3 regions of the Oceaniserpentilla sp. 4NH20-0058 genome follow, and region 1 is predicted to be linked to each of the others. Evidence: predicted binding sites of a transcription regulator. Region 1 holds the regulator's gene; each other region holds the start of a gene.
The links. Region 1 encodes FliA, which starts transcription of late flagellar genes. Its sites were predicted from a motif close to CTAAAGTTNNNNNNNNNNCNGCCGATA; they were not measured.
Positions count from the first base shown of each region.

Region 2: motA (flagellar motor stator protein MotA) is a predicted target of FliA. The motif match lies at 935-961, and genes of this name have one in related genera.
Region 3: ABWV45_RS02695 (DUF5610 domain-containing protein) is a predicted target of FliA. The motif match lies at 1,445-1,471, and genes of this name have one in related genera.

Region 1 covers NZ_BAABWE010000005.1:56,089-58,366, reverse strand. The annotation lists gene ABWV45_RS08270 (protein phosphatase CheZ) at 1-432, opposite strand, end outside; gene cheY (chemotaxis response regulator CheY) at 446-820, opposite strand; gene ABWV45_RS08260 (RNA polymerase sigma factor FliA) at 964-1,710, opposite strand; gene ABWV45_RS08255 (MinD/ParA family protein) at 1,714-2,278, opposite strand, start outside.
Region 2 covers NZ_BAABWE010000004.1:261,464-263,741, forward strand. The annotation lists gene motA (flagellar motor stator protein MotA) at 11-862, opposite strand; gene ABWV45_RS07835 (HDOD domain-containing protein) at 984-2,278, shown strand, end outside.
Region 3 covers NZ_BAABWE010000001.1:570,281-572,558, reverse strand. The annotation lists gene ABWV45_RS02705 (asparaginase domain-containing protein) at 1-133, shown strand, start outside; gene ABWV45_RS02700 (fatty acid desaturase) at 172-1,197, opposite strand; gene ABWV45_RS02695 (DUF5610 domain-containing protein) at 1,534-2,278, shown strand, end outside.

The DNA.
Region 1 (2,278 bases):
TAATTCTCTAAATTCTTTGGCGCTCATTTCTTTATTTAAAAAACGAGTCCATTCCTGTCTGATTTCAAATGCCTCAGAAGCAATCGCCTCTGATAGCGGCATACTATCATCCACTTTATCCATGGTTTTATTTGCCGCTTTCGCTGTCATTTCGACAACGTACTGCAAACCTTCATGGGCTTCATCTATATCTGATCCGGCACCTTGAACTTTACTATCTAATTTAAAGTTCTTGATTGACTCATGCAGTGCACGCGTGAGCTGCCCGATTTCTTGATAAAGATTTTCATCCCTAACTTTTTGTAAATCCTGAATTAAGCCAACTGCGCCTGCAAGGTCATTTTGTTCTAATCGACCCATTAGCTCATTAGCTTTTTCAGAAAACAGTTTTGCAAACTCTGATGTTGAGTTTTTTAGCTCTGCTTCTGCCATGACACCTTCCTAGTCAGCCATCAACACGCTCAAAGATTTTTTCAATCTTTTCTTTGAGTACCGCAGCCGTAAACGGTTTTACAACATAGCCATTTACACCTGCTTGTGCTGCCGCCACAATTTGGTCTCGTTTTGCTTCGGCTGTCACCATTAACACAGGTAAAGACTTCAACCGCTCATCTTCACGTACATGCTTCAACAGCTCTATACCTGTCATACCTGGCATGTTCCAGTCGGTGACTAAAAAATCAAAGTCACCACTTTGTAACATGGGTAAGGCGGTATTGCCGTCGTCTGCCTCTTGAGTATTGGTAAACCCCAAATCTCTGAGCAGGTTTTTAATGATGCGCCTCATGGTGGAGAAATCGTCCACAACAAGTATTTTCATATTTTTATCCAAAGCTACCTCCCAGCGCCCTGGCCAATGACTCTATTGCCTATTTTTAGTCTAGCCAGTGTTATGAAGTTATCCAGCAGGTTCATGTGAAATATAAGACTAGGCGTAATTTAACCAGCCTTTATTCACTACCTTTAGGCCTTTTGTTCTACCCATTCAGATAAGCGAGCCCTTAATCTATGGGCCGCTTGGCTATGAATTTGGCTTACTCGTGACTCACTTACTTCTAAGACAGCTCCTATTTCTTTTAAATTTAATTCTTCATCGTAATATAGGGCTAACACCAATTGCTCTCTTTCTGGAAGGGTCCCAATGGCTTGTGCAAGCTGTTTTTGGAAATGCTCCGATTGTAGGCCTTCAAACGGCCCTGAATCATCGTGATTGATTAGCTCCCCTTCCCGCTCACCGGGTTGGGTCAAAAGGTCTTCAAAGCTGAATAGCCGAGAACCAAGGCCATCTTGGAGGTGGGTGTGATACTCTTCCAAGCTCATATCTAATGCAGAAGCAACTTCATGATCTTGTGCATCACGCCCAGTTTGAGATTCTACAAATCGAATGGCATCCGCTATTTTCCGGCTGTTTCGATGTACGGACCGAGGCGCCCAATCTCCTTTACGAATTTCATCAAGCATAGCGCCACGAATACGAATACCAGCATAGGTTTCAAAACTCGCACCTTTACTCGGTTCGTATTTGCGTGCAGCTTCAATCAAGCCAATCATGCCTGACTGTACAAGATCATCCAGTTGTACCGAAGCTGGTAATCGCCCTTTTAGATGATGACCTATGCGCTTAACTAAAGGCGCATATTCTTCGATTAGATGATTAAAATTAGGATTTTGCTCACCTGTGTACATGGCTAAACCACTTGCTACGGCCATTATTTATCCACGAGCTGTTGATACTAAACTCTCCACAAAAAACTCTAGGTTGCCTCTTGCTGTTGTCGGCAATGGCCATGAGTCCACTTTTTTTGCTAAGGATTTATAGGCCAACGAGGCCTTTGCTCTTGGGTACGCTTCTATTACTGCTCGCTGTCTTTGCACCGAGCGTTTAACACTTTCATCAAATGGAATACTGCCAACATATTGCAATGCAACATCTAAGAATCGGTCTGTTACTTTTGTCAATTTGGCAAATAGGTTGTGGCCGTCTTGGCTTGTTTTCACCATGTTGGCTAAAATCCTAAAACGAAACACCCCGTGATCACGATTCAATAGCTTAATGAGTGCATAAGCATCGGTAATACTGGTAGGCTCATCCGTCACAACAAACAGGGCTTCTTGCGCGGCTTTTACGAAACTGACAACGCCATCACTGATACCAGCCGCGGTATCAATAACCAGTACATCTAATTGATCAGATATGGAGCTAAAGGCTCTGATTAGGCCTGCATGCTCTCTTGCATCCAATTGAGCCATTTCTTGTGTACCGGAAGCCGCGGGAATA
Region 2 (2,278 bases), on a different contig from region 1:
TCGCGTCATGCTAGCGCCCTCTCACCTTGCTTTCTAACTCGTTAAAGCTTGGACGACCATGAGAAAATAAAACCTTACGGCCAAACTCTACAGCCAACTGAGGAGGTAAACCGTTCACTGACGCCACAATCGTGGCTTTAGCGGATTCATACAGTTTAATTTCTTCGTGAGCAATGTGTTCCATTTTACTGGCGATTGGACCAAACAAACCGTAGCCAAATAACACACCAGAGAAGGTGCCCACTAGAGCCGCCGCAATGTGTCTGCCAAGTTCTTCCATAGGGCCGTCAATGGCTCCCATTGTGATGACAATACCCAACACCGCAGCCACTATACCAAAGCCGGGCATGGCATCTGCTATTTTTTGAACTGCTTGAGAAGGGCCGATGAGTTCATGTAAACGGCTGTCGATTTCCATATCCATTAAAGCTTCAAGCTCATGGGCTTGCATGTTGCCTGCTGCAATTAGACGAAAATAATCGGCAATAAAATCAGCAAGAGGTTTATTGCTTTGAATAGCGGGGTATTTCGAAAAGACGCCGCTTTGCTGCGGGTTTTCCACATCCCCTTCGATGGACATCATGCCTTCTTTGCGACTTTTGTTCAGGATGTCATAAATTAAACTTAAGCAATCCATATACATACTTTTATTGGCTTTGCCGCCAGTGACCACTTGAGGCAATAGTTTGAGGGTATCAATATGGGTTGGGCCGGGGTTACTGACAATATGAGCGCCAATACCAGCCCCAAGGATAATCAGAAATTCATAAGGCTGCCAAAGTGCAGCCAGCACACCATGGCTACCTATGTAGCCATAGATAACGCTGAAAACCACCACTGTAAAGCCAGCTAAGAATAGCATTTCCGTGTGTCCCTCTGGGCCCTTACTGTCCTTTTTTCACGAAAGTGAAATCCATGGGCCCGATTGTTCAAAGTACGACTATAGTTAATTTAAGTTTAGAAAAGGTCTTTCCTCAAATCGAATGGAAGCAAAAAGCCCAAAAGGGGTGAACGCTTGGCTGGATTTAGCCACAAAAGCGAAATTACCTATCTTAAAAGTGTCAGCCCAATTGCTTACCAAGCAAATAAAATCGGGCGCTTCTCTGGCGGATATGGCTCACACCATAGAACGAGACCCCGTGCTGTGCCTGTATTTATTTTCGTCGGCGAATCATAAAAATGCCAATGGCGAGGTAGAAATCCTAAGTTTGAATCATGTCATCACCATGTTGGGCATGAATGGTGTAATTGATGTCATTAGGCAAGCGCCTAAAATGGCACTTTTAAAAAGTGATGCACGGCAAAAGGCCTATCTGCAAGCTCAGGCAAACAGCACTTTAGCTGGACGTTTAGTTGAACACTGGGCATCGGACACCCACAGCGGTTCCGCCGAAAAACTGAAGTGGGCCACTATGTTATCAGGTGCGCCTAATTGGTATTTATGGTTTGTTGCTTATCAGCCAATGACGCGATGGCAATTTGCGGTGCATCATGATCATTTTCCCAGTGCCAAGGTAGAAGCGAAGTTATTCGGTTGTCTGTTAGAAGATGTGTCCCGAATGATAGGTAGGCGAGTGCGTTTGCCTAATCTATCTCAGCAACTATTAGAGCGCGCGAACTGGCCAACTCTTAGAGAGTGGGGAAAAATTCTAAGCCCTAATCATATGATGTTTAGCGACGAGGATACCCAGTTACGCAGGTTGAAAAGTGCCCCAAGTACCTTAATGTTATTAATGAATCATCTTGCGCAACAGGTTCAGTTCGGTTGGATGCATCCTCGTTGTTTACGTGTTCAAATTGCTTTGGCTCATTTAAGTGGCAAAGAGTTACATCAAGTTGTGAAACGCAATCATAATTTGGCCATCGATATGAGTCGCAAGCAACTTGCTGAACAGATATTGCCTCCAGCGGTGTCGTTACTTTGGCCAACACAGTTGTTGAAGGAACCAAGCTGGGTACGTCGTGGGTATATTTGCTGGGAGAAAGATCCAGCCTCGCAAGCATCGGCTAAACCCAAAGTTCAAGCTGAGCGAGTGTTGCAACTTGTAGACGCCCCCCCACGAACAATGAATAAAAAAATATTGCTTGAAGCGTTGGAACATTTGAATCAAGGGGTTTCCGAATTTAATGATATTCACAATATTTTCTTAGCATCCAATAAAGCCCTAAGAGATGGTATTGGCATGGGTAGAGGCTTTATTAGTATTTTAAATAAAACAGGGGATTGCTTACGCCCTGTTTATTGTTTTGGTATCGAAAGTGACGACCCGATACGTAG
Region 3 (2,278 bases), on a different contig from region 1:
TATTGGAACAGCGATTGGTGCGTTAATGTCACAAGGAATGACAGCTGGAAGTTATATCGCTATGAGCGGCCAAGTATATCCGGCCAGTCATGTGGAAAAAAACTATCAAAATAAGCGATTTGAAGGAAAATAAAAAAGCCCTACTAATAGGAGCTAGCTTGTTACAAACAGTTAGGCCTGAGGTGTTAACGCTTCAGGTTTTTTAGCAAAACGGTTGGCTCTCAATACACTTTCAAAATCATTAAATCGCACCCCGTTTTCTTGCAGGACAGGGTATACCTTTTTTGCCACCATTTGACGTAAATAAAATGGCTGACTCACTACAAAATGATGAATAGCGTGAGTGGCACCAAAATTACAACAAAACAACTGTAATGGTAGTAATGACCAATGGTTCATGATCTGGCACTGCTTTAACAGAGAATCCACATCTCCATAATAATGCAATGCAGCAGTCATATTGTGCAGACAAAAAGCACGTAATGCATTTGGAATAATCCAAACCACTAACATCACTTCCACCCAATTTAAAACATCTAAAAACCAAGAAGTGTATTCAAAGCCTAGAAGGGTATTTAGGTTGAATAAATCGAAAGTCAAAAAGGTTAAATAACCATACAAACTAACGACATATATGTGGGTTAATGGTGCACCTTTAAAAGCAAAGCTTAAATATTGATAACCCTTCATGCTACTTAATTCTTTGATGCGTATGGTTATAGATAAAAAACCATCTAACGATGCCACTATTCGTTTAATGCCAAACGTCATACCATTACCCAATATGCGTTCTTCCACATCGTTTTGAGTACCGGAAACTTTATGATGGTTAAAGTGTAATTGACGTCGAAACCATGGGTTTATCGTGTTTGGGCGCATAATCCAAACTATGGCCATCATCATATTTTGAATTAAAGGCTGTTTACGGAAGTACAAGCGATGAATTAAATCGTGTTCTAGCTCATGACTAATAGCTGCAAAAAAAGCGCTGCATAGAATACAGAGCCAAGCCGGAATAAATCCGTAAATGTATCCTAAACCAGAGGCAATCATGCCTATAAATGCAATTAGTCCAATGATCAAACCAATGGCATTTTGATGGCGTAAAATGGGGTGAGCCACTTTCAAATCTGCACCTGCTTGGCGGATAGCGTTTTGAATATTCTTAGTTGCAATGCAATTGTGATCAGTCTTCATAACGTCACATCTAAAACTTTGTTGATACATATAATCCTAGCAGGCCTTAATGAATCGAGCTGAAGGTGGTTAGCCGTTATGATTGGGTGGCGGGTTAATTTTAGAAAGATTGGCTATATGAATCATCACGAGATTAAATATGAGAGTTAATCCATTTAAAACGACTCTCATGGCCATTTTTAGAACTAAAACATGAAATTCAATTCCCTATAATACAAAAAAAGAATAACTCAGCAGGGTAAATAAGCTAAAGAAAATCCTCTATTAGTCGATAAGTGGGTATCACTTAATTAATTTTGGCCAAGGCTGGCTACCAAGATCACTCAGAGGTGTGCCATGTTGTCGTTTAACTCTGCGTTATTCAATAAATCTAACCTGTATTCTCAGCCTGTACAGCCAAAAGTTATGGCTGAAGAAAAACTTGATCAAGACAAATTTGCCCATCAACGTCTAGGGAATGCATTAAAGGACAACCTAGGTGTAGATCTACCCCCTGAGAAAACCGTCTCTGAAGCTAAAAGCCTATTTGATGTAGATGCTGTTGTTGACACGGTTATGCAGCATATTGGTAAGCGTATCGACCAAGCTCGTGCAAATGGAGCCAGTGAAGCCGATCTTAACTCCTTATTTGAAGCGGCTCAAAGCGGTGTAGAAACTGGCTTTAAGCAAGCTAGAGAGCAAATTGATGCTCTAAATAAAATGGATGAACCTTTGGCAGAAAAGATTGATGCGGCCGAACAAGGCATATATGACGGCATTGATCAGCTAAAAGAAGGCACCTTCAATCCAAATCAGGAGATATTCAAAGCCAATACCGTTGAATACGGTAAAGCCTACGAGCGCACCAAAAACAACTTTGAATTTGAACTGACAACCCAAGAAGGGGATGTAGTGAAAATCAAAGCCATGAGCGACTACGAGTCTTATAAAGCAGCACTAGCAGCCAATGATGGTGACACCCAGCTATACGCCAGTTTAAGCGAAGAGACTAACCGTTCAGGTTTCAGTTTAATGGTAGAAGGTAACTTAAACGACGATGAAATGGCCGCTATCGAGTCTTTAATGGCGCAAGTGAATGATT